DNA from 4 places in the Mesobacillus sp. LC4 genome. Region 3 is predicted to be linked to each of the others. Evidence: predicted binding sites of a transcription regulator. Region 3 holds the regulator's gene; each other region holds the start of a gene.
The links. Region 3 encodes Rex, which represses fermentation and respiration genes when NADH is low (regulators of the CRP and FNR family bind a similar motif). Its sites were predicted from a motif close to TTGTGAAATATTTCACAA; they were not measured.
Positions count from the first base shown of each region.

Region 1: a site for Rex is predicted at 6,416-6,433, ahead of AB5I83_RS13625 (TIGR04190 family B12-binding domain/radical SAM domain protein). Genes of this name have one in related genera too.
Region 2: a site for Rex is predicted at 2,191-2,208, ahead of AB5I83_RS07890 (AtpZ/AtpI family protein). Genes of this name have one in related genera too.
Region 4: a site for Rex is predicted at 3,086-3,103, ahead of AB5I83_RS02875 (cytochrome c oxidase subunit 2A). Genes of this name have one in related genera too.

Region 1 covers NZ_JBGCUB010000004.1:48,936-57,104, forward strand. The annotation lists gene AB5I83_RS13595 (sensor domain-containing protein) at 305-2,662, shown strand; guanidine-I (ykkC/yxkD leader) riboswitch at 2,707-2,804, shown strand; gene sugE (quaternary ammonium compound efflux SMR transporter SugE) at 2,853-3,176, shown strand; gene AB5I83_RS13605 (PadR family transcriptional regulator) at 3,297-3,644, shown strand; gene AB5I83_RS13610 (HAAS signaling domain-containing protein) at 3,625-4,260, shown strand; gene AB5I83_RS13615 (DUF4153 domain-containing protein) at 4,360-5,823, shown strand; gene AB5I83_RS13620 (hypothetical protein) at 5,941-6,294, shown strand; gene AB5I83_RS13625 (TIGR04190 family B12-binding domain/radical SAM domain protein) at 6,549-8,169, shown strand, end outside.
Region 2 covers NZ_JBGCUB010000002.1:245,994-254,162, reverse strand. The annotation lists gene atpF (F0F1 ATP synthase subunit B) at 1-153, opposite strand, end outside; gene atpE (F0F1 ATP synthase subunit C) at 408-620, opposite strand; gene atpB (F0F1 ATP synthase subunit A) at 691-1,401, opposite strand; gene AB5I83_RS07895 (ATP synthase subunit I) at 1,425-1,796, opposite strand; gene AB5I83_RS07890 (AtpZ/AtpI family protein) at 1,803-2,024, opposite strand; gene AB5I83_RS07885 (S8 family serine peptidase) at 2,390-4,669, opposite strand; gene wecB (non-hydrolyzing UDP-N-acetylglucosamine 2-epimerase) at 5,232-6,374, opposite strand; gene upp (uracil phosphoribosyltransferase) at 6,387-7,016, opposite strand; gene AB5I83_RS07870 (serine hydroxymethyltransferase) at 7,412-8,169, opposite strand, start outside.
Region 3 covers NZ_JBGCUB010000014.1:2,888-11,056, reverse strand. The annotation lists gene AB5I83_RS22600 (VCBS repeat-containing protein) at 1-14, opposite strand, end outside; gene groL (chaperonin GroEL) at 191-1,819, opposite strand; gene groES (co-chaperone GroES) at 1,876-2,160, opposite strand; gene AB5I83_RS22585 (GNAT family N-acetyltransferase) at 2,345-2,872, opposite strand; gene AB5I83_RS22580 (CPBP family intramembrane glutamic endopeptidase) at 3,119-3,850, shown strand; gene AB5I83_RS22575 (YdiK family protein) at 3,854-4,054, shown strand; gene AB5I83_RS22570 (redox-sensing transcriptional repressor Rex) at 4,080-4,745, opposite strand; gene moaC (cyclic pyranopterin monophosphate synthase MoaC) at 4,773-5,267, opposite strand; gene AB5I83_RS22560 (ABC-F family ATP-binding cassette domain-containing protein) at 5,446-7,374, shown strand; gene tsaD (tRNA (adenosine(37)-N6)-threonylcarbamoyltransferase complex transferase subunit TsaD) at 7,864-8,169, opposite strand, start outside.
Region 4 covers NZ_JBGCUB010000001.1:555,869-564,037, reverse strand. The annotation lists gene AB5I83_RS02890 (isoprenylcysteine carboxyl methyltransferase family protein) at 1-217, opposite strand, end outside; gene AB5I83_RS02885 (type III polyketide synthase) at 219-1,304, opposite strand; gene AB5I83_RS02880 (SDR family NAD(P)-dependent oxidoreductase) at 1,882-2,655, opposite strand; gene AB5I83_RS02875 (cytochrome c oxidase subunit 2A) at 3,293-3,442, shown strand; gene AB5I83_RS02870 (cytochrome c oxidase subunit II) at 3,470-3,946, shown strand; gene AB5I83_RS02865 (b(o/a)3-type cytochrome-c oxidase subunit 1) at 3,946-5,601, shown strand; gene asnS (asparagine--tRNA ligase) at 5,748-7,139, opposite strand; T-box leader at 7,192-7,423, opposite strand; gene AB5I83_RS02855 (EamA family transporter) at 7,639-8,169, opposite strand, start outside.

The sequences.
Region 1 (8,169 bases), on a different contig from region 3:
GTCCAAATATGCTGATATGGGAAGAGCCAAAAAGGTGAGTGAAGCAGGGGCCAATTAGGGATTTAAAGTGGAATTCCTTCTACTTATAGTATATTAAATTCTCCTTTTGAATGGTATGGTTGTTTTTGAATATTTCGAAAATGAGACTCATAACATGTCAATTATGTGGATGAATATTGTATAATATTTAGAAAGCTTCAATCATGATGGCGAAAATTGTCGGCTAAATGAAATTGGATTTTCTCAGCCATTCCAATTTTCACTAATCCACGAAAGCAAAAAACAGACAGAAACGAGGGGCAGTATGGATATTCCCCATATGTACATATTTGATTTTAATAATATAGCGTTAACAATCGTTTTTTTGATCATTTCTTCCATTATGGCAGTTGAATTCAGCAGGCAAATCAAAAAGACTATATATCGGAAAAAACGCAAAAAGGTCCTGTATTCGCTCCTTTTGGCTCTAACGTTTTTGCTGACCCATTTATTTGTGATTATATCCGCTGGGGTTCCATTTTCCACGAGCAATTTTTATTTATTTTTTCTGATTTTCTTTAGTATTTGTGGATTGGGGTCTTATGCAGCTTTTAGTCTGGCGCAAAGGGATATAGGGAATACACCTCAGTATGTTTTCACTAGTTTATTGATCGCTGCCAGCATCATGACAGCTGAATATACTGCTTTTTATATCATCTTCAGGGAAGCAATCAAGATTCAGCCAGTTTTATCGATCATGTCATTTTTAATGATTCTGGTCACTTCCTTTTCGCTAATACGTTTTTTAATGCAGATTACGAACGAGGATATTTATGAGTTTGTAAAAAAGTATAAGTACGCAGGCAGCGTACTTGGCGGAATGGCATTGGCGGGTATTCCGTATATCGTCCTGACTTCAATGATGGCCATTACGGATGGAAACGGAATACATTCTTTCCTGGCGCCATTCGTGTATATGGCCTGTGCCAATTTATTATTCATCCTCGTCCCGGACCTTTTTGGCGAAAAACTGATCATGAAGAACGTCCAGTCTCATTTATCCTTGTTCACTCATAATCCTGATTCTGTATTCAGGGTTGACTTGCAAGGGTATATTTTAAGTGTCAATAAAGAGGCGGTAGAGCTGACTGGCTATGGAGATAATGAATTGGTTGGCCTTCATTTCATTGATTTGATAGGGGGCAGAGAGGAAGAAAAGAAAATAAGGAATTACTTCATGAAAGTGCTCAGCGGTGAGACCAAATTGATTGAAACCACTTTGAAAAGAGCGGATTCAACTTACGCCGACGTAAGAATTACAGCCGTGAGGGTCATTGTCAAGAACATAACGGTGGGTGTCTTTGGAGTCGTCAGGGACATAACAGAACAGAAGAAAGCAGACAAAATGATTGAGTATCTAGCCTATCATGATGAATTGACCAATTTGCCTAACAGACGGAATTTGGAGAAAGTGATGGGTGCGCAATTTATCAAGGATGAAGTGTTTGCCTTGATCTACCTTGATTTTGACCGTTTTAAACGAATCAATGATACATTTGGCCATTCGTTTGGTGATAAGATACTGGTGCAGATTGGCAGGAAACTTTCAGAAGTTGTGCCCGGGGAATGCCTCATTGCCAGAATTGGCGGAGATGAATTCGCCATTCTTGTAACTGGAGGACACAAGCCGGAATCGATTGCCAGGAATGTTGTCCATGCATTCCAGAGTCCGCTTTTTGCGGAAGGGATGGAATTCCTGATCACCGCGAGTATTGGTATCTCAAGGTATCCAGAAGATACGAATAATCTTGAACTGTTGCTGAAGTATGCCGATATGGCGATGTATAAGGCAAAAGAAAACGGTGCGAATCACTTCCAATTTTTTGACCAAAGCATGGTGGACAACAACCTGAATAAGTTTGAGCTAGAGAATGAATTGCGGAACGCGATTAATAGCGATGCTCTCACTGTTTTTTACCAGCCTAAATATAATGCAGAAACAAATGTGATAACCGGGGCTGAAGCTCTGGCAAGGTGGAAGCATTCTCGACATGGAATGGTTCCTCCTGGCGTGTTCATCCCGATTGCAGAGGAAGCAAACTTGATCGTACCTCTTGAGAGGCTGATCATCAGGAAGGTGTTCAGCCAGCTTGTCAAATGGAAGAGTCAGGGGTTCGAGGTTCCCCGGACTTCCATCAATATCTCGATCATTCATTTTTACCAGGAGGATTTCGTAAAGTTCATGCAGCATGCACTGAAAGAATATGGACTTTATGGCGAATTGATCGAAATCGAAGTAACTGAGAGCATCATGATCAAAAAGGAAGACAGTATCAATGAGCAGCTCCAGGCATTAAGGGAAATCGGAATTGAGGTCAGCATTGATGATTTTGGAACAGGGTACAGTTCATTGAGTTATTTAAGCAAGCTTTCAGTCGATCGATTGAAAATTGACCAGAGCTTCATTTCGCACTCCCAGGAAAACCGTGAAATCATCTCCACGATTGTCTCAATGGCAACGAACCTGAAGTTAAAGGTGATTGCCGAAGGGGTTGAAACAGAATCGCAGATTGACCTGTTAAAATCACTGGGATGTCAGGAAGTGCAGGGATATTTCTACTCACCGCCACTGCCATCTAATGAATATGAGACGATGATGAACAGAGAGCTTCAGGAGACCTGATGCCTTTTTGACTGACTGTCTTGATTATGGTACTATTCTTATTAGCAAAAGTCCTCTAGGGTTCCGCAGCTATCGCTGGACTGGTCCGAGAGAGGGCGCACAGGAATACCTGTGTACACGGAGGGATAAAAACCCGGGAGATATCCAGTGATATCTCCCGGGTTTTTTCATGAAAGGAGAGAGTGTTAGCATGGCTTGGGTTTATTTAGTTATTGCCGGTATATTTGAAGTTGTTTGGGCCATTGGCCTGAAGTATACAGAAGGTTTCACAAAAGCTGTTCCATCGTTGATCACCCTGATCGGGATGGCCATAAGCTTTTACTTTTTGTCTATGGCAGTTAAAACATTGCCAATCGGCACTGCATATGCCATCTGGACTGGAATTGGAGCGGCAGGGGCAGTCATTCTAGGGATTGTGTTGTTTGGAGAGCCGCGCAACCTTATGAGGCTGATGTTTGTAGGCTTCATTCTAGTAGGGATCATCGGCTTGAAGGCAACATCGGGAAGCAATTAGTGAACTTTTAAAAGCAGACTCGCGAAAAAATGCAGTCTGCTTTTTAATATTTATTTGCAAATTCCACCAATTTATATTATGATGCCGATAGGTACCTTTTATTACTAGGTAGGTGATAGGATGTTTAATCGGGAACTTTTAAAAGGGAGCACATCATTGGTGCTGCTTCAACTGCTGAATGAACGCGATATGTATGGCTATGAGCTGGTGAAAGAATTGGATAAGCGAAGTGACCATAGTCTGCAGGTAAAAGAAGGAACGCTTTATCCAGCATTGCATAAGCTTGAAAAACAGGAATACATTGAATTTTATTGGCAGGAGCAGGAAAAAGGCCCAGCTAGGAAATATTATCGGATTACTGATGAAGGCAGAGAAGTCCTTATAGAGAAAACAGAAGAGTGGCAGCACTTCGTCAATGTCATGAACAAAGTGATCAGGAGAACAAAAAATGATCCAGTTAAAGACTGAATTCCTCGCGGAGCTAGATAGGCACTTAGGGAAGCATGGAGACAGAGAACAAATTTTAGCTGAGTACGATAACCATATTACCGAGATGCTTGAAGAGCTTAAGGACATCGAATGGGCGGATATTAGGTTGGAAATTCATTCGAGGTTGGGGACACCGGAAGAGATTGCTGAATGCTGGCGGGAAGAATTATCGACGACACCAATGAAAACTCAATGGGTTTTCATTAGTGCCAATCTGTTTTTCTTTGTTGGAGGCATCACCTTGACCCTGGTGCATAACCTTTTTGATTTCCCTTTCATTGATATCGCGTGGCAAAGTCTCACATCCATACCTGCCGTGATTATCTTGTTATATCTTTTCTTTTGGGCCCTGCTAGGATATGAGATTGGCAAAGGATTTGGCCATAAGGGAAGAAGCTTGATGAAGAAGACATTTATCCTTTCCATCCTTCCGAATATTGTTCTCATGAACCTGACATTGCTCAAGCTGATTCCGCATGACTGGTTCCAGCCGCTGCTGAGTCCTGCATTCATTTTTATATGTATTCTTTTCACAGCGTTATTGTATCCAATTTGTTGGCTTGGATATAGATGGGGGAAAAAGGCTTCCATCTAATTTTTTTAATTATGTACATAGAATATCTATGTACATAGAATTATAAGGCGTTTTTTTGATCATATACCTAGTTATTCTAGGTAAAAGGGAGAGATTTTAATGGAATTGAAATTGAAAAAAGGGGACGGGATTTTTTTTCTGGTCTGTCTTGCTCTGGGAGTTCTGGCTGAAAGGTCTTTCTTGCATGGAATCATCGGCTTGTCATATCCAGTGTTTATTACAGTGTTTTATGCTGTATTTTTCTGGAGATATCGCTCATTCACCTTTACAAATAAGAAGCTTGGACTTTTGATGGTTGCTTCCATTTGGCTTTTGTCCTCCAGCTTTTTCCTGCATTCGAATATGATTTTATATATGTTGAATTTTTTGGTGATCCCTGTAATGGTTCTTATTCAACTGGTGCTTGTTACCTATCCGCTTCATAATCAGTGGCACAGATGGCCATTCGTTCAAAAGCTCTTTTTGACAGTTGGGGAAGCAATAGCCTATGTCTACAGGTTTTTAATGCATGTCGCTAAATTTTCTGTAAGAGGGCTTGAAGAAAACAAGAGTGCAACGATTCGAAAAGTACTGATTGGGGTGGGCATTTCATTACCGCTATTGTTTGTGATCCTCAACCTGCTTGTCTCTGCTGACCAACAATTCGGAGATCTTCTAGGTGAATTCCCTCGCTGGCTTTTAGGATTGAAAATCGAGGAGGAAGTACTGCGGACGATTGCGGTCATCATTTTCACTTTTGCGATCTTTGGTCTCTTTCAGGTGCTAAGGAATAAGCAGCCGGTTCCTGCGGAAGACCCGAAGGCAACAGGAAAAATAGCATGGGATAGCGTGATCAGCCTGACGGTGCTCACTTTATTGAATATCGTTTATTTATTATTTGTAGCAGTACAATTTCAATACTTTTTCGGTGAAACCTTAAAAGCGGGATATACGTATGCTGAATTTGCGCGCAGAGGATTTTTTGAACTTCTTTTTGTAACGATGCTGAATTTGTTGATCATCTCTACGATCGTTTCGTATGTCGATAAAACGTCTAAATTTATGACTCTTGCTATTCGCTCTCTTCTTTCCCTGCTCGTTACATTCAGCGGAGTCATGCTGTATTCAGCATTTTTACGCCTGCTCATGTATGAAGAAGCTTATGGATTTACCTTTGCCAGAGTACTGGCCCATTCATTCATGGTGTTCCTGCTTGTGATTTTATGCTATTCCCTTATGAGGGTATGGATGGAAAGGCTCTCTCTTGTTCGCTTTTACATCATATCTGCAGTCATTTTTTATACCGTAATCAACACCATCCAGCTTGACGAGTATGTTGTTGAACGCAATTTGGAGAGATACTCAGAAACAGGTAAAATCGATATACATTATTTGAATTCGCTGTCTTATGAAGGGGTAGAGGGCCTTGTGGAGCTTTATAAGCTTAATCCTGGCCACCCTGGTCTCTCAGACTTGCTGCTGCAAAGAAAGCAGGAATTCACGGATTCAGAAGAACGCTGGAATTCAATCAATATGTCCAGACGAAGCGCTGAAGAAGCGATCATGGAGCTGGAGATTCAGTGATTTTAAAATGTGGCTATATTGCAAACAAATACCGGCTTTGTTACCAGTTTTGTAACATATCGATGTGATTAATGATGATAAAATAATCTTAAGCCAAATAAAGGGGAGCCATGCAAAATGGAAGGTTTATCTGAGATCATTCATCTGATAAAAGGTATTGAGAGTTCAATTGACTCATTGCATAAAAGAGCCGAAAGCATTGAGAAAAGGCTCGAACGTCTAGAGAAAGTCGATAGTATTGAGCATCGCGTAACATCAAACCAGATTGATATAACAGATATCAAGGACGCTCTTGAAAGAATGGAAGAAATGCAAAGCGCCAAGATTGAAAATATGTTAAAAGAATTGCTGAGCAAGGCGGAAGTCAAGAACAACTCAGAATTCAGCACAATCCACAAACGCCTTGATTCACATCTGTTAAAATTGGGCAGAGTCGAGGAAGAAATCCTCATGGTCCAGCAGGAAAAATAATGTATCCAAAGACTGCGATATCGCAGTCTTTTTTTTACATTAACACAATGCCATCCACAAAACGTTCATAAACTAAAAATCCCTTTATTTATCAAGGGTTGCCGGCTGTTTAAAATCGATTATGTTCAGCTGTTCACAAAATCTTGCACTTTCCAGGACTTAGAAGAATTAGTCGAGAGTTATGATTAAGGTGTAATCATACATTGCCTTTATCAGGCAGATTAATAGTATATATTTTATTCGAGGTGAGTCCTTTGAAATACGACCTTGTCCTTCTCCATGCACCAAGTGTTTACGATTTTCGGAAAAATGCCCTGCTGGCAGGCCCAATCAGTGACGTCGTCCCGTCATCTCCTGTGTTCGAAATGTATCCCATTGGTCTGACCAGCATTGCGGAATATTTAGAACGCCAGGGCCTCCGCGTGAAGATCATTAATATCGCCAATCGAATGCTGATGGATGAAAACTTTGATGTGGAAAAGAAATTGAAAAGAATCAAAACACGTGCATTTGGAATTGATCTTCATTGGCTGCCGCACGCTCATGGCAGTATTGAACTTGCGAAGATTGTAAAAAAACTTCATCCAGAAACACCGATGATTTTTGGCGGTCTATCAGCAACCTATTATCATAAAGAGTTAATAGAATATCCATTCATAGACTTTGTCATGAGAGGAGATTCAACAGAAAAACTGATGCTCCTTTTGATCAACCATTTTAAAATAGGAACTCATCATCTTGGCGGCATTCCAAACCTTACATGGAAAGATGGAGACAATCCTATTTACAATCCATTAAGCCATGTTCCGGACAGCTTGGATGAATTTGACATCCCTGGTTACCGGTATACGATCAAGTCGGTCTTCAAGTATAAGAATTTCCTGGATCCACTGCCCTATAACGGCTGGCTGCAATATCCGAATACGGCCATACTCACGGCGAAAGGCTGCACTCAGGGCTGCTTGATTTGCGGGGGCTCAAAGCAATCATACAAGGATAACTGCAACCGTAAAGTGCTGGCAAAACGCTCGCCTGCGAAACTGGTAGAGGACATACTTTTCATTCAGCGCTTCAGCAGGGCACCGATTTTCATTCTTCATGATATTCGCCAGGCAGGGAAGGAATATGTGAATGAGTTCTTTGAGAGGCTCAGCAAGATCAACTTGAAGAATGAACTGGTATTTGAATTATTCCAATATGCGAACGAGGAGTTCTTCGAAAAAATTGAGAAGGTGGTTCCGAAGTACAGCATTGAACTGACATTGGAAACACATGATGAGAAGATTCGCCGATATAATGGCAAATTCAACTGTACCAACGCAAAAGTGATTGAAACGCTGCAGGCAGCATTGAAGCATAGCTGCAAGAAGATTGATATCTTTTTCATGGTTGGCATTCCGCACCAGGACTATCAAAGTGCTCTTGATAATGTTGACTTCTGCGAAGAAATACACAATGCCTGCGACGGAGATAAACGACTATCATACTTTGTTGCGCCGCTTGCACCATTCCTGGACCCGGCAAGCCCTGCATTTGAAAATCCAGAAAAATACGGGTATAAGAAGTTCTGCCATAGTATCGAAGACCATAGAAAGGCCATCACTCAGCCATCATGGAAATATATGCTCAGTTTTGAAACAGATTATATGACGAGGGATGAAATTGTTCAATCAACCTATGAATCTGCCAGGAACCTCAATTCGTTTAAACTTAAATATGACCTGGTAGACAAAAAGACTCATGATGAAGTGAACGAAAAAATCGCGAAATCACTTGAATATATTGAAAAGATCGATGCAATCGTCGCTCTTCCCGAACAAGAAAAAAATCAGCAGCTTGCTCTGCTCAGTAAGGAAATGGAAGAAGTGAACAAAT
Region 2 (8,169 bases), on a different contig from region 3:
CTCTTCACGTTCCTTCATGATGCCCATCAATGGACCCCAAGCGAACTTCTTAAGCAATGCTAACAAAATAAGGAACATAACAAGCTGGAACAAGATATCGCCTGTGTTCAAGTGGCCTGCTTCAGCAGTTGCTCCCAATACTAAAGAATTCATTGTTAACACCCTCGATTCACTCCCTTCAAGAGTTGTACCATGATTAAAAAGGTCCAACAAGCGTCACCTGGCTTAAAAGCCAACGCTATGGCTTCCCGTTCCAAATCCCGGGCTTGCCCGATTTTATTTCAAACGATTGCTTACATTCAAATTCAGGTCGCCTCTCGCCGGATTGAACCGGCAGAAAGCCGACATAATAGAATGGCGAAGGTTCGCGCGGAATGATCTTCGCCATCTTAAATTCTTATAATTGATTAACCACCAATAACCATGAACGCGATAACTACAGCGATGATAGGAATCGCCTCAACCAATGCAACCCCGATGAACATTGTAGTTTGAAGCATACCGCGAGCTTCTGGCTGACGAGCGATACCTTCTACTGTACGTGACACGATCAAACCGTTACCAATACCTGCACCAAGTGCTGCTAAACCAATTGCGATTGCTGCTGCTAAAAGACCCATTATAAAGTTCCTCCTTTAATGTATGAAAAAATGTTTTTTAAGTTTTGTCCATTAAATGAACAGGTATATATTAATGGTCATGGCTCACTTTATGGGAGAGATAAACCATCGTTAACATTGTGAAGATAAATGCCTGGATTGCTCCGACGAAAACGGAGAAACCTTGCCATACAAGCATTGGAACGGCTGCCGCCAAAGTGCTGACAGCGTCAGTTGCAAGTCCGGCTGCAAGCAGACCCAACAGGATCTCACCCGCGTAAATGTTACCGTAAAGACGCAGACCAAGTGTGAGCGTGTTTGCAAACTCTTCAATGATCTTGATCGGGAACATGAACCAAAATGGCTTAAAGAATTCCTTGCCGTATTCGGCTGTACCTTTAAGCTTGACGCCATAATAATGGGAAAGTCCTACCACCATGACTGCAAGAGTCAGTGTAATGACTGGGTCGGCTGTTGGTGATTTCCACCAAAGTTGATTGTCGACTACGACAGAGAACGGCAATCCCAGCATATTGGCAACAAACACATACATCAGCAATGTGATGCCAAGGACATGGAATCTTCCCCCATCCTTCCAGTCCATCGTGCTGTTGATGATTCCTTTTACGAAATCCATGATCCATTCCATGAAATTCTGGATTCCTGTCGGTTTCATCGCAAGCTTACGAGTGGAAAGTACTGCAATGATGAAGACTATAGCACTTGCTACTGTAATCATCAGCATGTTTGCCAGGTTAAAATAAAGTCCTAAAAATGGAACTAAAGGAGCTTCATGATGCATCAATTATTCACCTCTCTTCCCCGCTATTTACGTGATTGAAAAGACTGGACAAAAAAATCTATCATAATGACAATGTAAGCTGTCATTAATCCCAAAATTGTGAACACAAGGTTTATGTGATCCGGGTATTCCATTGCAACGATTACAGCAAGTGCTCCGGTAGCAAGCCTCGACATTGAGCCGAGCGATCGCACCTTCTTCCCCTGTACCACCGAATCCCCGAAGTTGTTCATTTTCCTCGCAAGCAGCCATAAATTAAAAAGGCTCAGGCTTGTACCAAAGATCAATCCCGCAAAAACAGATTGATAGCTTGTAAAGCCGTACCCGAGTACGTATACAGACAACAAGGTGAATATGTATTTGCGCTGGCGAATAAACAAGTCCTGGATTTCCATAGATGGCTAGTCTCCCGAAAAGAAGTGTTGGATGAGGCGGAGCATGGCATAAACACCTGCCGCCAAACCGATCAGCAATCCGAATATTAAGAAAAGTGGCTCTGTACCAAAGGTACGGTCAAGCCATCTCCCGGAGAAAATGCCAATTAAAATGGAGCCTACCAATTGAGATAGTATAGCGGACATGAGTGCCATCGCTTGTAAAGGGTGGCGGTTGTTTCGGCGCATAAAAAACGCATCCTCGCTTATGAGAATGGGAGCTTCAGGGGGTGAAAAATCATTTTTCGAAAAAACAATATTTTCACAAAAAAAGCTTGCATATCAACATTGAAAACCTTATCATTTTATGCCCTTTGTAAGCATACAATAGGCAAAAGTCAATGTCAATCCATTGGGGTGAAAAAATTCACAAAGTTTTCACTGTGAATATATACCATTAACCCTATCTAAGTATTATATTATAAAAACTAATTTTCGATTGCATTTCAGCTCAACTTTTTCCAAATGATAGCATGGATTAAATTGAAAATAATAAAGGGCCGGAAAGAGAGTCACCTTTCTCCGCCCCTTGCATTTTTACATAATGCACTGGTTCAATCGTGTTCTTCGGCCCTTACACTTTTACTGATAAAAATCATTGTATCGATCGTGCTCTCCCTGCCCTGCTTTCGGGCAAATACTTTCGCAAGGTACATCCCTTCCTCCGGCAATTTTTCCATAGGTATTTCTTTTCCGACCATTCCTTTTTCCAGCTTTCTCCCCCAATCAAGGAATCCGACGAAGCGGTATTGATCTGGATCAAAAAGTGCGATGCCGAATTCCTCTGCTCCACCAGGCAAATAGACTTCATACCTGTACGCTTCGCCATTATCAGCAGGGGCGAAGTCGAAGCCCATCACCCGTGGGTAATCAGGTTCTTCCACAACATAAAGGTATGGGATGCTGATTTTATTTTTCCCATCATCTATAAGAAGGGCACCGTCATGGATCTTGTCCTTTAGCAAGGAAGGGCTGGCACTCATCGCGAGCTCTACGTCTTTCGCCTCGTTCGGTTCCAAAGTGAAACTCATCGGAAGCTCCCAATCTATTCCCTGTTCTTTTTTTGGAATGGAAAATGAATAGGTCCTAGCAGTAGAGCCTGTATTTCTAACAGTCAGTTTCGCACTGTGCTCATGCATGCTGTCGGCAAGCTGGAATTTACCGAATTGAAGGGAACCAGGACTGACAAGGGTTTCGGTATTGATCGCTGCCTCTAACTGGATCCTTCCCGCTCCTTGCTCGAATGTCCGGTATCTTTTGCCCGTTCGATCTGTAATATCCTTGGCCGTATTCATGATTGCTGCCTTGATCTCAGCTGGTGACCAGTCGGGATGAGCCTGCTTGATCAGGGCTGCTGCACCTGCAACATGGGGCGCGGCCATGCTTGTTCCCTGAAGCGGGAGGTAACCTCCTGGTATCGTACTGTTGATCGCCACACCAGGCGCAACGATATCCGGCTTGATTTCCCATGTGACCGTTACCGGGCCGCGGGAGCTGAAGTCCGCAAGTATATCTTTTTCTTCTATTAAATGGATGCGGATCAGCGTCGAGTTATTATCGAACTGTTTTTTCAGTGCCAATCCTGCTTCTTTACTGATTGCAGCCACTGGAATCGGCAGGCTTTCTTCCAGATTCCCGAAGAATGTTCCCTTCGTGTTGTTATAGATGATTACCCCTATGGCCCCCGCTTCATAAGCGTTCTTCGCTTTTTCGGTAAAAGTAAGCTTTCCCCGTTCTACTAAAACAAGCTTGTCCCTTACATCATTCATTTCTTCTTTCGTGCCAAGGCCTGCAAATACAAGGTTTTCACTTTGGGTAATTTTCCAATTGTCCGAACCCTGTAAAAGTTCAAGTCTGATTTTATCCGTTATTCCTGTTGCGTTAAGATATGGCACCTGCATCGGAGGAGTTGACGCGCCAACCGAGATTGCCTTGGAAGCGGTGCCTGGCGATCCTACTGTCCAACGATTAGGCCCAGAGTTCCCAGAGGAAGTTACCGCCACGATTCCTTCGTCCACCGCCTTGTTAAGCGCGAGGCTGATGGGCAAGTCCGGGCCATTGACGTCATTTCCGAGTGATAGATTCAGGATGTCGACCTTATCCTTTATCGCTTCATCAATAGCAGCAATCACCTGCTCTGTCGTACCACTTCCACCCGGACCAAGCGCACGGTAGGCAACCAGTTTCGCATCGGGAGCAATTCCTCTCATCCTGCCGTTTGCCGCGATGACGCCAGCCACATGCGTGCCGTGCAGGGTGCTCCGGAAGCCGGCACCCTTAGTTTCCATCGGGTCATCATCACCATCCACCAGATCATGCCCCCCAGCAAAACTCCTCCTTAAATCAGGATGGTCATAATCTATTCCCGTATCGATTACCCCGATTGTGACACCCTTTCCTGTCAGGCGATTGCCTTTTTCATCAAGAATTCCATGGACCGCATCTGTTCCAATCAGTTCAAAATTATCGATAAAACTATCACTTGGTTTGTAGCGGTTTGGAAGATGGGCGGAGCTTTCCACCTTGTATGTATTCACTTCGGATAAAAATTGAATGTCATTTGATTTTTTTAACTTCTCCAGCTCAGACACTGGCCCTTTAACAGAGAATCCATTGATCGCATGTGTAAAGATGCGGCGGAGCTTAGTGTTCTTGAGTGGTTTTAGCTGATTGTTGATATCATGTTCATTGAGTTGTTGCTTCGTTAATACGATTGCGATTTTTTCCGTTTGGGGATCTTCTTGAGGAATCGGCGGAAGCTGCAGTTTTTGCGGTTCGAAAGCAACGAGAATCAGCAATATTGGAAAAATAATGATTAGAGAACGCTTGATCAAGACGGAATCCCCCTTTTTCCGTTTAGCGTTTCAATTGGGGGCTGCTTATATACTTCCAAAAATAGGGTGATGGTGCAATTCCACCAATTTATCGTGCAATTAAGGTGTCTTTTCGCGCAATTAATTGTGTTTAGGGTGCAATTATGATTGATATCCGTGCAATTATTACTGATGTCCGTGCAATTATTACTTTTAATTGGCTCAGTCCTCACTCATTGTTGATTTTGGAGTGCTTATGCGATTTCATAAGCGGAGAATTTCCGGCTATTGTATACGGAGGAAGCTTTGGAAGCAGAAATAAGCGGAGGTATTACGGTTAACTAATAAAAAAAAGACAAAATCAATTGATTTTGATTAGCTAACCGGAAAAACACCCCTTATTTTTATAGAAATAAGGTTCGTTTTCAATTTAAGCGGAATTTTTCCGTTTATTTTACTAAAATCTAAAATCAACGTTTAGTTACAACTGAACTTATTTAGTTAAGAATCTATCAAGTAGCATAAAGCCACAATACACCTAAAAAACACCCCTTTTTTTAAAAAAGAGGTGTCTAATCGGTACTTATTTATATTGTCCAGGACGATTTTCAGTGTGTTTGAAGTAATAACGGATGGCTTCACAAATGCGTTCTGATGCACGGCCATCTCCATACGGATTTGAGGCTTTGGCCATTTTTTCATATGCTTCCTGGTCTGTCAGCAATTCTGTTGCCATTTCGTAAATTGGCTGCTCTTCGTTCCCAGCGAGCTTCAGTGTTCCTGCTTCTATGCCTTCCGGACGCTCGGTTGTGTCGCGAAGAACGAGTACAGGCACACCTAAAGACGGTGCTTCTTCCTGCACGCCGCCTGAGTCAGTCAGGATGAGATGCGCGCGTGAAGCGAAGTTATGGAAGTCAATGACGTCAAGAGGCTCGATCAGATGAATGCGAGGGTCATTGCCCAGCACTTCGTCTGCCAGTTCACGGACAACAGGATTTAAGTGAACAGGGTAAACAACTTGTACATCTTGCTGATCATCGACGATTCTTTTGATGGCACGGAACATATTGCGCATTGGCTCACCGAGGTTTTCACGGCGGTGTGCCGTCATCAGGATCAAGCGGTCATCGCCCAGCTTATCGAGAACCTTATGCTGATAGGTTTCTTTTACCGTTGTCTTCAATGCATCGATTGCCGTGTTACCGGTTACGAAGATGTTTTCTTCAGATTTGTTTTCCCGCAGCAAATTAGCCGCTGATTTAGAAGTTGGCGCAAAATGAAGATCTGCCATTACTCCTGTCAGCTGACGGTTCATTTCCTCAGGGAACGGAGAATATTTATTCCACGTTCTCAATCCCGCCTCGACATGACCGACGACAATCTGATTGTAATAAGCCGCAAGACTGGCCACAAACGTAGTTGTCGTATCTCCATGCACAAGGACGATATCCGGCTTGACTTCCTTCATTACTTTATCCAGGCCTTCCAGACCTCGTGTTGTTACATCAATCAAAGTTTGGCGATCCTTCATGATGTTGAGGTCATGGTCTGGCGTGATATTGAAAATATTCAAAACCTGATCCAGCATTTGGCGGTGCTGGGCGGTTACCGTAACGATTGATTCAAAGTGTTCAGGGTGTTTCTGTAATTCGAGGACAAGTGGTGCCATTTTGATTGCTTCCGGACGTGTCCCGAAAATTGTCATTACTTTAATAGGCTTGTTCATCGCAAACACTCCTTATTTAGTCCCGAATAAACGATCTCCTGCGTCTCCTAGTCCAGGTACGATGTATCCGTGGTCATTCAGCTTTTCATCGAGTGCAGCGATGTAGATATCTACATCAGGGTGAGCTTCTTTTACCGTTTCTACCCCTTCAGGAGCTGCAATTAAACACATGAATTTGATGTGCTTCGCACCGCGCTTTTTAAGAGAGTTAATCGCTTCGACGGCCGATCCGCCTGTCGCAAGCATTGGATCGACGACGATGAAATCGCGCTCTTCGACGTCACTTGGAAGCTTCACATAATATTCAACCGGCAATAATGTTTCAGGATCGCGGTAAAGTCCGATATGGCCGACCTTCGCTGCTGGAATCAATTTCAGGATGCCATCCACCATTCCGATACCTGCACGCAGGATTGGGATGATGCCTAGCTTTTTGCCTGATAGTACTTTGGATTTTGTCTTTTCGACTGGTGTTTCAATTTCAATTTCCTCAAGCGGCATGTCACGCGTGATTTCGAACGCCATCAGCGTTGCAACTTCATCGACAAGCTCGCGGAATTCCTTCGTGCCTGTGCTTTTTTCGCGGATATAAGTAAGTTTATGCTGGATCAATGGATGGTCAAATACGTATACTTTTGCCATGTGTATCGCTCCTTTTAAAGGTAAATGAGTTGTGAACACCTGTCTGTTTTATGTAAGATCTGTTGAATCACACTTCGTATAATTTTACAGAAAAACTTCTGTACAAGCAACCGCAACAGCGTAATGATTTTTGATTGAAAAGCGGAAGCGCTTTGGTCAGCCCCGACAAGCGCTGGAGGGCCGACTGGTAAAGTCGTTCTTTGACTTCAACAGGCGGACTGAAGCGTCTCGAGCTGCTCAAAGCTAGCGCTTATCGCAAGATACTCTAGGAAGACAATCAAGGATGAAAATTGGCTAGGCGCTGGAGCTAGACATTTCTCCGATTGAAATTAAAACCAAACTTTATTTCTATAAAAAGCGGTCCTCATTCGTTTGAGGACCGCTGGGTGAAAAACTTATCTTTCAGGATATAATTCAAACTTGCTTGTTAAGTCTTCAACGCGTTTGCTTGCTTCTTCCAGCTTCGCTTCGTCTTCGTGATTTTTCAATGTGAAGGCGATGATTGAAGCGATCTCGTCCATTTCCTCATGACCGAAGCCGCGGCTTGTGACGGCAGCTGTTCCGATACGGACTCCGCTTGTCACGAATGGACTTTCCGGATCAAATGGAATCGTATTCTTATTGACGGTGATGCCGATATCATCAAGAACCTTTTCTGCTACTTTTCCAGTCAGGCCAAGTGAACGCAAATCAACCAAGAGCAAATGATTGTCTGTACCGCCCGATACAAGGTCGATGCCTTCCTTCTTCAAGCCTTCAGCAAGGCGATTTGCATTGGAAATAATGTTTTGTGCGTATTCTTTAAAAGAGTCCTCTAGCGCTTCGCCGAATGCCACTGCTTTTGCAGCGATGACATGCATAAGCGGACCGCCCTGGATGCCAGGGAAGATGGATTTATCTATTTTCTTCGCGAATTCTTCTTTGCAGAGAATCATGCCGCCGCGCGGGCCGCGAAGTGTTTTATGAGTAGTTGTTGTAACAAAATCAGCATATGGCACCGGATTCTGGTGCAGTCCTGCTGCGACAAGACCAGCGATATGCGCCATATCGACCATCAAGTAAGCGCCTACTTCATCAGCGATTTCACGGAATCGCTTGAAGTCGATCGCTCTCGGGTAAGCACTTGCGCCGGCAACAATCAGCTTCGGCTTGT
Region 3 (8,169 bases):
TAATGATTTTGCATAACCTGCTCCCTGTATTGATTTGATTTATGCAATACCATATTCGAAAAATTGTATGTTGGTTCATTTATCTGCTTATACAGCATAACAAATAAAGAAGCTTCCCATAAGTTTACTTAACTTACAGGAAGCTTCTCTTTGCTTTTGCCTTTTATTTAAAAAGGGGTGAAGCAGCAGATTACATCATGCCGCCCATTCCGCCCATGCCGCTCATGTCAGGCATTCCAGCGCCGCCTTCTTCTGGAATGTCAGCAACTACTGCTTCAGTAGTCAAGAACATTGCAGATACGGATGCTGCGTTTTGAAGAGCAGAACGAGTAACCTTAGTTGGGTCAACGATACCAGCTTCAATCATGTTTACCCACTCGCCAGTTGCAGCGTTGAAGCCTGTGCCGACTTCTTCACGCTTCAGGCGCTCAACGATAACTGATCCTTCAAGGCCAGCGTTATGAGCGATTTGGCGAACTGGTTCTTCCATTGCGCGAAGGACGATGTTCACGCCAGTAGCTTCGTCGCCTTCTGCCTGGATTTCAGATACTTTGTTGTATACATTCAGAAGCGCTACACCACCGCCTGATACGATACCTTCTTCAACTGCAGCGCGAGTTGAGTTAAGAGCATCTTCAATGCGAAGCTTACGTTCTTTCAATTCTGTTTCAGTAGCAGCACCAACTTTGATGACTGCAACGCCGCCAGCTAGCTTAGCAAGACGCTCTTGCAGCTTTTCACGGTCAAATTCAGAAGTTGTTTCTTCCATTTGAACGCGGATCTGGTTCACGCGGCTTTCGATTGCAGCGCTGTCTCCAGCACCTTCAACGATTGTTGTGTTTTCTTTAGTAACCACAACTTTAGAAGCGCGTCCAAGAGATGTGATTGTAGCAGACTTAAGGTCGCGTCCAAGCTCTTCAGTGATCACTTCACCGCCAGTCAATGCAGCGATGTCTTCAAGCATAGCTTTACGGCGGTCACCGAAGCCAGGAGCTTTAACAGCTACTGCGTTGAATGTTCCGCGAAGCTTGTTGACTACCAATGTAGCAAGTGCCTCACCTTCAACATCTTCAGCAACAAGCAATAATGGCTTGCCTTGCTGTACAACCTGCTCAAGGACAGGAAGGATTTCCTGGATGCTGCCAATCTTCTTGTCAGTGATCAGGATATATGGATTTTCAAGAACTGCTTCCATCTTATCAGAATCAGTTACCATGTAAGGAGATGCATATCCGCGGTCGAACTGCATACCTTCAACAACATCCAATTCTGTCGTGAAGCCTTTAGATTCTTCGATTGTGATAACGCCGTCGTTGCCAACGCGCTCCATAGCTTCAGCAATCAATTGGCCAACTTCTTCGTCAGCAGCAGAGATTGCCGCAACTTGTGCGATAGAAGCTTTGCCTTCGATTGGCTTAGAGATAGCCTTAAGCTCTTCAACAGCTGTAATAACAGCCTTTTCCATACCTTTGCGGATGCCCATTGGGTTAGCGCCAGCAGTTACGTTCTTAAGACCTTCACGGATCATTGCTTGAGCAAGAACGGTTGCCGTAGTCGTACCGTCACCAGCAACGTCGTTCGTCTTGCTTGCTACTTCAGCAACAAGCTTAGCACCCATGTTTTCGAATGCGTCTTCAAGTTCGATTTCTTTTGCGATTGTTACACCATCGTTCGTGATAAGAGGTGAACCGAATTTCTTCTCAAGAACCACGTTGCGTCCTTTTGGTCCAAGAGTTACTTTTACTGCATTTGCAAGAGAATCTACCCCGCGAAGCATTGCGCGGCGTGCTTCTTCACTGAACTTAATTTCTTTTGCCATTGTAGAAAAACCTCCTCAGAATTTTTAATTTAACGTTCTGTTTATAATCGCAGTGATTATTCTACTACTGCTAAAATGTCATTTTCACGTAGGATCAGATACTCAGTTCCCTGGTACTTCACTTCTGTGCCTGCGTATTTTGAGAAGATAATGCGGTTTCCGACTTCAACTTCAAGAGCAACACGCTCGCCGTTTTCAAGGACACGGCCAGTTCCAACAGCTACGACTTTACCTTCTTGAGGTTTCTCTTTCGCTGTGTCGGGTAACACGATACCGCTTGCAGTTTTTTCTTCAGACTCAACAAGCTCGATAATAATGCGATCTCCTAGTGGCTTGATCAAGTGAAACAACCTCCTCAAATTATATGTAAATTATTTTTATTAGCACTCGCCTCAATAGAGTGCTAACACAATTTATATAATAATGAATCTCCATTTTTTTTGCAAGCGTGAAGCAAGATTTTTTCTTAAAAAATTATGATTCCCATGCCCTTGTCGAATCGTGGAAAATTCTCTGCTGACGGTCTTAACATTCTATTTGAAACAGGACATGCCTCCTCAAAGGACTGCCCTTATCCACTTTAGGATGTTGAAAAGTCTTGACAGGCTTCATGCCGATTTTTTTCATGACATTTATAGAAGGTCTGTTGATCTCAGCTGTGAAACTGACGACCTTGCTAAAGCCCAGTTCATTGAATCCATACTCCAGACAAGCCTTAGCCCCTTCCGTTGCATACCCATTTCCCCATGACTCTTTCTTGAGCCTCCAGCCAATTTCGATACACGGCGTAAAATCCGCTTCGAAAGTTGCCCTGTGAAATCCTATAAAACCTATATATTCTTTCGTCTCCTTGACTTCAACAGCATACAGCCCATAGCCGCAATCCTCCAACTCGGAGATAATGTTTTGATAAAATTGGTGCGTTTCTTCTTCTGATAAAGTATTGGCAAAATACTTCATGACCTCCTGGTCCGCATTCATATTTGCAAAGTGCTCCAGATCTTCTGCTGACCAGTCACGTAGCTTCAGCCTTGGCGTTTCCAAATAGATCATGTTTCCTCCGACCCTTTTCATAAAATTATTCACCTTATCCCGCAAGTGCTCTCCAAAATGATTAAAACCTGGTTCCACCGTTTTTTCTCCTGACCCTACAATTTGAACTTTCCAATCATTTATTAGTAGAATAAAGACAGTGTCTATCCAAACCAAAGCTGTCCTCGTATTTTATTTTACAGGTCGGCTTATTATTACGTAAAATTTCAGGACATACATTATCTGCATTGATAAGGAGTTTTTCTATTGAAAAAGGAATACTGGTACATCATTATCGCCTATATCGTCATGCAGCTTTCAAGCCTGATTGGCATCCCGATTGTCGCCTTCACCGGTGCTGCGATGGGAAAGAGCCTGGAGGAAATGGAGACCCTCTCGATTCCATACTGGCTTGTGATCAGCTTTTCACTGACACTAGTCATCGTGCTTTTGCTTTTAAGGAAAGAACGCAGATCTCATGCGGACTTACGTGATGCGTCCTCTCCAGCAAGCTCAGCCGCCTGGGCTTTCGCAGGTGTATTCCTCGCACTGTTCGCGCAATCAATCGCCGCCAATATCGAGAATATGCTTGGCATCGAAATGGGCTCTGAGAATACACAGGAAATCATTAAGCTGATTGAAATGTTCCCGGTTGTCATTTTGGTCAGTTCGATCATCGGCCCTATATTAGAGGAAATCGTCTTCCGTAAGATCATTTTCGGCAGCCTGCATAAGAAAATGAATTTCTTTTTCGCTGGATTGATCAGCTCTGTTATTTTTGCGCTTGCACATATGGAACCAGAGCATGTGATCTTGTACTCTGCAATGGGGTTCACTTTTGCTTTCCTTTATGTAAAAACAAAGCGGATCATCGTGCCAATCATCGCCCATGTTACAATGAATACAATGGTTGTCCTGCTTCAATCCGTATTTAGGGAAGACATTGAGAGAATGATAAAAGAAGCAGAGAAAATTCAAGGTTTTATTGGGGGATTCTAAGTTATGAAACAATCGCCTTTATTTTCAGGCATTGTCTACATCTTGTTAGGCAGCTTATTCACCTATTTCGCCATCCAGAATGTAAACGATTCAGGATGGGGATTCTTCAGCTACTTACTAGTGGCTCTTGCCACGTTCGACTTTGGTTCTGGCATCAGGATGATCCTTTTTCATTTCAAATTGAAGAATATACAGAAAAAGTAGCTCCTTCCTCTGAAGGAGCTACTTTTTATTCTGCCGATTCTGTTGGTTCGGTATCTGTCGGGTAATGCTTTAAGAAATAGATCAATGATTGCAATTCAACTGCCAAATCAATATGATGGATCCTGATCGATGAAGGCACATTCAGCCTCGCCGGCGTGAAGTTCAGGATTCCCTTGATATTTGCCTGCACCAATCGGTCTGTTATCGGCTGTGCGACAGCAGACGGGACTGTCAGAATTGCCACCTGGATGCCTTCCTCTACGACAACTTTGTCGAGATCATCCATATGGTACACTGCTACGTCACCAATCTTCGTGCCCACTTTACCTGGATCTACGTCAAAGGCAATCTCGATTTTCGTATTATTGTTCTTTGAAAAATTGTAGTTCAGAAACGCTGTTCCCAGATTACCGACTCCGATCAAGGCAACCTTCGTCAATTCATCCTGATCCAGTGTCTTTCGGAAAAAGGTCAGCAGGTAATTGACATTGTAGCCGTACCCCTTTTTACCCAAAGCTCCAAAGTAGGAAAAATCCCTGCGGATTGTCGCTGAATCCACTTTTACCGCTTCACTTAATTCCGCTGATGATACTCTTTGCTTACCTGAAGAATGCAAGTTCAATAAGAACCGGTAATACAGCGGCAAACGTTTTGCGGTTGCCTGCGGAATCTTCATAGCATCATTCGTCATTCTCCATCCTCCACCCTGTCCGTATTTCTATCTCAACTTTTCTTCTCTCTTGAAATCGCCGTTCTTACCACCGGTTTTTTCGACCAGATAGGTCTTTCCGATTACCATGCCCTTATCAACGGCCTTGCACATATCATAAACAGTCAGCGCACATGCTGAAGCTGCTGTTAACGCTTCCATTTCCACACCTGTATTCCCTTTTGTTTTTACAGCTGCGGCGATATTTAAAACATAGTCATTTCCATTTTGCTCCCAATCGAATGAAAGGTCAATCCCTGTCAGTGGAATCGGGTGGCACATCGGGATGATTTCAGACGTTTTTTTCGCCGCCATGATGCCTGCTACCTGCGCGACAGCCAGTACATCCCCTTTTTTCATTTTATTTTCAGTGATTCTCACATATATATCTTCATTCACGGTTATGCTTGAATGGGCGACTGCCGTACGGACCGTCTCCGGTTTTTCACTGACATCGACCATCTTTGCTCTGCCCTCTTCGTTAAAATGAGTAAATTCTGCCATATGTAAGCTCCTTTCTATCAAATGATACACTATTTTGTCAAACTTGTGTGTGAACTTTGTTTCAGTGTTCACAATACATAGTGAAATTTCAATACCATATAACCTATAGCAGTTCGCACATATTGCCGTGCCTATATTAATGGGTTACACTATCTCTAAGGCAATAGAGGTGAAAACAATGATTTTATTACAGGTTAATCAGCTATCAAAATATTTTGCTGCTGATCTTATTTTATCGAATATAAAGTTTGAAATACAGACCAACGACCGTGTTGCGCTTGTTGGAAGAAACGGAGCAGGAAAATCAACCCTGCTGAAGATCATTGCCGGGTATGAATCCCATGATGGCGGTGAAATCATCCGTCCTAAAGGGACGATGATTGGCTATCTCGCCCAGAATACCGGGCTGGAATCCGAGAAAAGCATCTGGGATGAAATGCTGGCCGTTTTTGACTATCTGCACAGCATGGAAAAAGAATTGCGCAGATTGGAAGAAAAGATGTCGGATCCTGACATTCTTTCTAACCAGACAGAATACGACAGGGTTTTAAAAGATTATGACCTGCTTCAGGTCCAGTTCAAGGAAAAAGGCGGCTACCAATATGAAGCCGATATTCGTTCCGTCCTTCACGGCCTTAACTTCCATTCTTTTGATTATTCCACAAAAATATCCACTTTAAGCGGAGGACAAAAAACTAGACTCGCATTGGCGAAACTTTTATTGACCCGTCCGGATATTTTGATTCTCGATGAACCGACGAACCATCTTGATATTGATACGCTATCGTGGCTTGAGCAGTATTTGCAGGGCTACAACGGGGCAATCCTGATTGTATCCCACGACCGCTATTTCCTTGATAAGGTCGTCAACCAGGTTTATGAAATTTCCCGCCATCAGCTGACAAAGTTTCCTGGCAATTACAGCTCGTACTTAGATCAGAAAGCTGCGAATTACGAACGCGACATGAAACTGTATGAGAAGCAGCAGGATGAAATCTTCAAGCTCCAGGATTTTATCCAGAGGAACTTGGCCAGGGCATCCACAACCAAGCGTGCCCAAAGCCGTCGGAAGCAGCTGGAAAAAATCGATCGCATGGACAGGCCCAAGGGAGATGAAAAATCTGCCTCATTCAGCTTTCAAATCGAACGACAAAGCGGGAACGATGTCATGAAGGTTGATGCCCTATCTGTCGGCTATCACAATGACATCGTATCTGAAAATATCTTTTTCAATCTTTCACGTGGAGACAGTACCGCATTGGTTGGACCAAATGGCGTTGGTAAATCAACTTTATTAAAAACCATCGTGGAGAAACTGCCTTCGATTAAAGGGAATATTCAATACGGTTCTAATGTCTCGATTGGCTACTATGATCAGGAACAGGCAGAACTTAGCTCGAACAAAAAGGTTTTGAATGAACTCTGGGATGAATACCCATTGAAATCTGAAAAAGAAATCCGTACCGTCTTAGGGAACTTCCTATTCTCAGGAGACGATGTCCTAAAGATCGTTTCCACCCTTAGCGGTGGCGAAAAAGCACGTTTGGCACTGGCCAAGCTGATGCTGCAGAACTCGAATTTCTTAATTTTGGACGAGCCGACAAACCACCTTGATCTGGACAGCAAGGAAGTGCTTGAAAATGCACTGATCGATTATCCAGGCACCATCCTGTTCGTCTCACATGACCGCTATTTTATCAACAGGATAGCCACAAAAGTCCTTGAGCTCGATCGAGGCGGTGCAACGGAATACCTTGGTGATTACGATTACTATGTCGAGAAAAAGCTGGAGCAGGAAGAACTGCGAGCCATGGCCGAACAGGCTGCCAAAGCAGCGGGAAGTGCTGTGGATAACTCCAAGCAGGACAAGACCTCCTACCAGCAAGACAAAGAAGCCAAAAAACTCGAACGCCAGCGCAAACGCCGCATGGAAGAAGTGGAAGCAAGAATTGAACAGCTGGAGTTGGAAGTCGCTGAATATGAAGAATTGCTTTGTGACCCTGAAATCTTCCAGGATCACGAAAAAGCTGTAGAAATCAATAGCAAAATTGAAGCCGCCAAAGAGACACTCGATGAATTGATGGAAGAGTGGACAGAGCTGGCTTAATGATTGAAATACCGGACATGAATGTGTCCGGTATTTATTTTTTGAATGCCCGATTATCATTCATTGTTCATTTTCGTGTATGTAAGAGAATTCATAAGCGGAGAATTTTCGGTTATTGTATTCAAAAGACACTTTTCAAGCAGCAATAGGCGGAGATATTCCGATTAACTACAAAAAATACGACAAAATCAAGCAATTTGGAATAAACACTGTGAAATCAACATGCAACCTAAAATGACATATCCAGCATATTTTCGACAATATTCTATGAAAAAGCGCAAATAATCCACAAAAAAGCCCCGATTTAAAAACCGGGACTTTTTGTTCACATAGTTATTCACATAGTAAAGACTGATTTATAGCTTATCCAGATAGTTTTCCACATTATCCACAAAAATAGCTGATTTTATCCACATTATACACAGATTAACCTCTGAAACACTAACATATCCACAGAAGAGTCTGACAACATTTTTTTCTCTTGCGACTTTAGTTGTGGATAGTAATCTCTAGACCTGGATTTCCATTCAAAGTTAAATCAGCTCGCTGGCCTTTTTCATACATAACACTTCCTGCAGCAGCAATCATGGCCGCATTATCTGTGCACAAATACAATGGAGGAATAACAATTTCCACATCCGAATCTACAAATTCTGTGGATAGTTTTTCTCTCAATCCCTTATTCGCTGCAACTCCTCCAGCAAGAAGAACTTGTTTTACTCCGTACTCCTTAACAGCTCTTTGTGTTTTAGTGACAAGTACATCGATCACACTTTCCTGGAAGCTAGCTGCAAG
Region 4 (8,169 bases), on a different contig from region 3:
ACACTGGCCAATATCCTGACAGATTTTTATCAAAGAGAGTCACTTCCACGATAAAAGTGATAAAAAAAGCTGTGTGGATTGCAACCATAGCAGGATAGTGTCCCTGTCCAAACTCTATTGCTCCCTGCTCTTTCATCCAGGCCTCATTTTTTCTGGCTATGACTAGTTCTATCATCCTCTGAAAGATTACCAATCCGACAAATATGAGGAACACCATTTTATTCCCACCTCATCAATAACAATTCCGAGCTGAATCCGGGCCCTAGGGCAGCACCCAAGCCAAGGTCGCCTTTCTCTGCAGTCTCCATGAACCTCTTTAATACGTATAGTATTGTCACTGAAGACATATTCCCATATTCTTTCAAGACTTCGAGTGAAGTCTTCGTCATCGTCTTTGGAAACTGTAATGCAGATACATAGGCTTCAAGTACTTTCTTTCCTCCAGGATGCGCAATAAAGTGATCAAGATCTGGAACGTCAAGGCCATTGGTATTCAAGAACCTTAAAACATTGGGCTGCAGCCAGTTTTCAATGATCGTCGGTATATCCTTGGAAAAGACGACATATAGTCCCTCATTTTTCACTTCCCAGCCCATTACATCTTCCGAATCAGGCATGGTGGTGGACTGTGTACCGATAATATTGGGGGCCGAAGATTTTTTCATCATATTTTCATAGCCTGATCGATCTCCGCAGACCAGGGCACAGGCAACACCGTCTGCAAACAGTGAAGTGCCGATCAGATTGCTTTTTGAACGGTCGTTTCGTTGAAAAGTTAAGCTGCACAACTCAATGGATAGCACAAGGACTTTTGCCTCTGGATAGGCAAGACAATACTCATAGGCACGCGACAAGCCTGATGCTCCGCCTGCACACCCGAGGCCCCAAATCGGAATCCTTTTCGTATATTGAGAAGAAGGCAGGACATTCATTATTCTCGCATCAATGCTCGGAGTCGACACACCCGTACTGCTGATGGTAAAAATAGCATCAATCTCTTCAAGATGTACTTCGTCTTTTAGAAACTCATCGTTTTTCAGGCAATTTGAAATGGCTTTTGCCCCAAGATCAACAGCTGCCTCAATATAGGCATCATTCTTCTCTTCAAATGTATGATCATGTTCAAACCATTCAAGATCTTTGGCAAAATGGCGTTTTTCTATTTGACCATTCTGAAAAACGGTAATCAGCCTTTTGATGTCTTTAAAGGATTCACTGAAAAGATTTTCCGCAAAGTCCATTACCTTATCCTGCTCTATAGAATAAGGCGGCACAGCTTCTGCGATGGATATAATTCTCGGCATGTTTATACTCTCCTCACATCTATGTACGGTTACTTTTTCCATTTACCCGGAGAGTATACAGTCAAACTAGTCTATGACTTTGAAACGAAAAAAAAGCCTTCCCCACAATAAGGGAAAGCTAACGTTTTGAAGGAGTTGCTGTGCAAGTTCATTATACAATGCACTGAGGCCTTATACATTATAAAATCTTTACCAGTTGACATTGGATTTCAATGTTTAGTCTCTGCTTTTACCGTTTTTAAGTCAATCGCATATATTTCGGTTAATGTTTACCGGCTATAAGGGTAACGTTTACGCCAATGATACCTTTATGGATGGGATTTCTTCGCTATAAGGGTGCCGTTCACTTCGAACGAGACCCTTATGCACCGTATTTCTCCTCTATAAGAGTGCCGTTCACTCTGAATGAGACCCTTATGCCTGGAATTTCTTCTCTATAAGGGTACCTTTCAAGCACAAGATTTCTCTTTGCAAGTAAATCCACCCGCTTTTAAAGTTTTCTACCTTAAAAAATAGCATCTTGAGGACAGTGCAGTACTCGAACTTCTTGTTACACTAGGTACCATACACCAGGCAATCAAAATCCATGGATCGTCATTCCGCCATCAACGAATAATGTTTGCCCTGTCACATAGTTCCCCGCATCGGAACTCAGGAATACAACAGGCCCTACAAGCTCTGGCAACTCCCCGATCCGCTTCAATGGCGTTACTGAGAGAATATCCTGGACATACGCTTCGTCGGCCAATAATTTTTCTGTCAGCGGCGTTTTGAAGTACCATGGCCCGATTGAATTCACATTAATTCCGTACTGTCCCCATTCCATAGCGAGCACCTTTGTCATCTGCATAAGGGCTGCTTTAGTCGCTGCATAGACGACACCCGTCCTGAGCGCTACTTGTCCGGCAACAGAGGCGATATTAATGATCTTTCCCCCTGCATTTTGTTCCTTCATGATTTTTCCCGCTTCCTGGGACATCATGAAGGCTGATTTCAGGTTGGTATCCATGATTGTTTGCCATTCTTCATCTGTAGCTTCCAAAGCTTTTGAACGGATATTCATTCCTGCATTGTTGACAAGAATATCAATCTTTCCCCATTCGGAACTGACTGCAGAAATCGAATTATGTACTTGGTCCCTTTTGGTCACATCTGTCGGCAGCACAAGAGTTTTCCTTCCTAATTTCTCAATTACCGAAGATGTTTCTTTAAGATTTTCCTCCGTTCGTGCAAGTAAGGCAACATTTGCTCCAGCCTCAGCCAGACCAATAGCGATCGCCCTGCCGATCCCTCTTCCAGCACCTGACACTATCGCTGTTTTCCCTTCTAAATCAAATGATGGCAAAAACATTCATATCATCCCCCCGCTTTAAATTGACTCCATTTTACCATATAAAGCGGAAAATTCAGGCTTCGCCGCCTGACATTCAATTGAAATTCTCGACTGATAAATTTCCTTAATTAGTTTCAAATACAGCATGGCAGATAGAAAAAGCACCAAAACAGGTGCTATTTTTCATTGGATTGCTTTTGTACCTCAATCCAGATTTGTTTTTCGGCTGCTCCTCCACATATATTACATACTTTCATTTCATCATATATGAGGCGGCAATGTTCGCAATAAAACTTCTTCATGAATACCACTTCCTGATCGACACATTTTATATTAGTTTATTCGCTTAAGTTCAGATTAGTGATTCCTATTTTTAAAAATGTCAAGTCGTTCTGTCACATCTCGTTTTGCTTGTTTGCACTTTTGCTCATGGTTTCACATGGGTGTATTCACAAATTCTTCACATTTCCCCCTCGTTCCATGTGACTTAAATCACTGTATTGACGCGTTTTCACCATTAACATAGTAAATATGTCAGGTATGAACAATTTGTGAACTGTCTGAAACCATATTTACGTTTCCAAATTGTTTTGTATTATGAGAATGTACTCATCAATTATTAACGAACATTTAATTACGAAGGGAGTGGACCGGGATGGCTCAGCCTGGAATTGGGAAGAAAACACATACGAAGGTGGAAGAACAATCTTCCTTGAAAGGAACACTTGCATCTGTGTTCTTGTTAGGATTCTTTTTAATCGCTACTTGGGTAGGCGTTTATTTATTATTTGTTAATCGTTTTTAAGAGAGACCAAAAGGGGAGAAACAAGTTATGCATATTCATAAATTTGAAAAGATCTGGCTTATATTTGGAATTACGACATTAATCGTATTTCTATCTGTTATTGGAGTCAGCGCATTTTATTTAGGCAACCAGCCACCAAGCTGCCTGGCAACAATCAATCCTGAAAAGGTAGATACTACAGCACCTTTCGATGAGCCTGGCCTGAAGAAGGTAGAAGGAAAAGAATGGGATTACGAACTTGTCTTTGTAGCCTCCGCATTTTCCTACAATCCTGGACAAATTGAGGTTCCAAAAGGAGCCAAAGTGAAAGTAATCGCGACTACCAAAGACGTCATCCACGGATTCCAGGTGGCAGGAACAAATATTAATATGATGCTTGAGCCTGGGTATATCAGTGAGTTCGTCACAACATTCGACAAAGCTGGCGATTATCTGATTGTTTGTAATGAATATTGTGGTGTCGGCCACCACATGATGACGTCTAAAATCGAGGTGGTTGAATAATGACTACGAAATTAATTAATCCAAAAGTAGACCGCCGAGACGGCAAATTGGCAATGGCCCACTTTTATGTCGCTTTCATCGCTCTTGCAATTGGCGGGCTTGCAGGTTTGCTCCAGACACTCGTCCGTTCAGGAAAATTCGAACTGCCTTCATGGACTGGATATTACCAAATCCTCACCGTCCATGGTGTTGTACTCGGACTGGTTTTAACTACATTTTTCATTATGGGATTCCAGCTCGCTTTAGTGAGCAAAACATCCGGTACATTAACAGATAAACAACGTTTGACTGGCTGGATTGGTTTCTGGACAATGACAATTGGTACCGTAATGGCTGCTGTCATGATCCTGACGAACCAGGCTTCTGTTCTTTATACATTTTACGCACCTTTACAAGCACACGCACTCTTTTACCTAGGACTTACGCTTGTCATCGTCGGAAGCTGGATTGACGGCGCCGCACTGATTATGGCTTACACTTCATGGAGAAAAGCAAATCCAGGAAAACCTAGTCCATTGCTGACTTTCATGTCACTTGTAAACACGCTTATGTGGATTGTTGCGACAATCGGTGTTGCTGCCACTGTATTATTCCAACTGCTTCCTTGGTCACTTGGCCTAGTAGAGCGGGTAGATGTATTAGTCAGCCGTACATTGTTCTGGTATTTCGGACATCCGCTTGTATATTTCTGGCTGTTGCCTGCATATATGGCCTGGTATGCGATCGTGCCAAAGATCATCGGGGGAAAGATTTTCTCTGATTCTTTAGCAAGGATGTCTTTCATCCTATTCCTGTTATTCTCAATCCCTGTTGGTTTCCACCACCAGTTGATGGAACCAGGTATTGACCCAGCATGGAAATTCCTCCAGGTTATTTTGACATTCCTTGTTGTCATCCCATCATTGATGACTGCATTTTCGTTGTTTGCGACATTTGAAATGTTCGGCCGTTCAAAAGGCTCTACTGGCCTATTCGGCTGGGTAAAAAAGCTTCCTTGGGGCGATGCACGCTTTGCAGTACCATTTATCGGAATGCTAGCTTTCATTCCTGCTGGTGCTGGCGGACTAGTCAACGCATCCCACCAGTTGAACCAGGTAGTACACAATACCATCTGGGTTACAGGCCATTTCCATTTGACACTTGCGACTTCAGTCGTCCTGACTTTCTTCGGAATTTCTTATTGGCTAGTCCCTCACCTTACTGGAAGGGTACTAACAAAGGCTATGAATAAACTAGCAATTATTCAGGGGATTGTCTGGGCAATCGGTATGACCTTCATGTCCGGTGCAATGCACGCAGCAGGCCTGCTTGGAGCTCCGCGACGTTCATCATTCTCAACTTACGGCGGTGCAGAACAAGCTGCTGAGTGGATTCCTTACCAGGTCGCACAGGCAGTCGGTGGATCGATCTTGTTCCTAGGAATCATACTGATGCTTTACATTTTCATCAATCTTGCGTTCTTCGCACCTAAAGGTGATGAAGAATTCCCTGTCGGAGAGGTTGCTGATCAAGCTGAGAAGACTCCGATGGTATTTGAAAACTGGAAGTTATGGCTTGGCATCACTGTCCTTTTAATCCTATTCGCTTACACAATACCGTTCATCGATATGATCCAAAATGCACCGATAGGCTCTAAGGGATATAAGTTCTTCTAATAATTCTCTTCTTGAGTTTAGAAGTAAAAAGTAACTAAAACAGGGTATGAAATCATAAAAGGTTTCACACCCTGTTTTTTATTGTTATACAGTATTGAACCTAAAAAATAGGATGCCTAGGCATCCTATTTTTTACAACTATTTAATTAAAACTCTGCATTTCCCGGTGTACGAGGGAATGGAATGACATCACGGATGTTTTTCATTCCTGTTAGATACATAACAAGTCGTTCGAATCCGATTCCATAGCCAGAATGCTTTGTGCTTCCGTATTTTCTAAGCTCTAGATACCACCAGTAATCTTCTTCAGACATACCAAGTTCCTTAATTCGTTCTGCGAGGACTTCTTCTCTTTCCTCACGCTGACTTCCGCCAATTAACTCGCCAATTCCAGGAACTAAAAGGTCGGTTGCGGCAACTGTCTTGCCATCCTCATTCGCTCGCATATAAAATGCCTTGATGTCTTTCGGATAGTCGGTTACGAAGACAGGACGCTTGTAAATTTCCTCACTAAGGTAACGTTCATGCTCGGTTTGCAAATCTGTACCCCATTCAACTGGGTATTCAAATTCCTTGCCTGAGTTCTTTAGCAATTCAACAGCTTCGCTATAAGTAACTCTTCCGAAATCGGATTCTAATGCATTCTGTAATCTTTCGATAAGCGTTTTATCAATAAAGCTGTTAAAGAAGGCCATTTCTTCCGGTGCATGTTCAAAAACGTAATCAATGACATACTTGACCATTTCTTCTCCAAGGTCCATGATATCCGGTAATTCTGCAAAGGCAACTTCCGGCTCAATCATCCAGAATTCTGAAGCATGTCGTGCTGTATTGGAATTTTCTGCTCTGAATGTCGGACCAAAGGTATACACATTACGGAAAGCAAGAGCAAAGCTTTCGACATTTAATTGGCCGCTCACGGTTAAGTTGGTTTCTTTGCCGAAGAAATCTGCACTGTCATCCACTTTTCCGTCTTCGTTTTTTGGAAGCTTGTTCATGTCCATTGCTGTCACACGGAACATTTCTCCTGCTCCTTCAGTATCGCTTCCGGTAATAATCGGTGTATGTACATAGACAAACCCCTTGTCTTGGAAGAATTTGTGAAGGGCATAGGATGCAAGAGATCTTACTCTGAAAACAGCTGAGAAGGCGTTGGCTCTCGGACGTAAGTGAGCGATTGTTCTCAAATATTCAAGAGTATGTCTCTTTTTTTGTATTGGATAATCTGTATTCGATAATCCCTCGACGACAATTTTTGTCGCTTTAATTTCAAAAGGCTGTTTCATGTCAGGAGTTGGTACAAATTCACCTTCTACTAATACAGAAGAGCTAATAGGCAATTTTGTAATTTCTTTGAAGTTATCAAGGGTTTCTTCAAAAACAATTTGTACACTCTTAAAGAAAGTTCCATCATTTAGCTCCATAAAGCCAATGGTTTTAGAATCACGGAGAGTTCGGATCCATCCTGTAATTTGAACAGTTTGGTCTTTGAAATTTTCTTGATTCCTGTATAAATCTTTTACTACGGTTTTAATCATAATTAGCCTCCTCAAGGAAATTTTTGCAATAAAAAAAGCCTTCTATCCCCAAAAAAGGGACGAAAGGCTGAACTTCCGCGGTACCACCCAAATTGTCATTAAATGACCAACTTACTACTGCTATCCCAGGCTATAACGTGCTGGAAACGTCTAAGCCTACTCAAGTAATCCCTTTCGGTTAGAACTCAAAGGTGTTCTTCATTTATGCTTCATCACCAGGCTTCCACCGTCCCCAGCTCGCTATCGAATATAGCAAAAACTACTTTCCTTTTCATCGATTTAAAAATATGTAGTTATCAAAAGGATTTTTACTGTAATAATTTATCACAAAACATAATCTTTTGTCTAGTTGCCCCCTAATTTATATACTTTTATCCTCAAAATAAATAGCGCTTTGATTACAATAGTAAAAAGGAGCTTGGGTATGAACCAGGCTCCTTTCACTGTTTATCGGCACATTTATTATAATAGTTCGTTTCCCCACTTCAAAGAGACTGAATCACACAGTGAAGTGCTTTGTATGCTTCTTGCTCGGAAATGAGATATTAATAGATATTACAGATAGTATAATCAATGAGGTCCCGAGCAACTGAAGACCGCCCAGCCTGTCACCATACACCAGTATTCCCAGCATGGTGGCAATGACAGGTTCTAGTGTAGCAACTACTGCCGCAGTACTGCTTTCCGTTCTTTCAAGGCCCCAGGAGTAAGCAAAATAGGCAACCACCGTCGGGAAAACCCCTAATCCTATCGCATAAAGCCACACATCCCCAGCAAAAAGGACATCCGTTTTGCTGACAATGCCAGTTGTCGGAACGAGGGCAGCCGAAGCTACCAGAAATGTATACAATGTTACCGTAAAAGGATGGTAGCGCCTTAATGCGATCTTGCCAAATATACTGTAAAGAGCGTAGCCGAAGCCTGCCCCTAGGCCAATAAACATACTGGAGGCAGAAAACGATATTCCCCCCTGCCCTGTAACGCCTGCGGCAAGTGTACAGCCAATGACTGTCATGACAATCGCCAACAG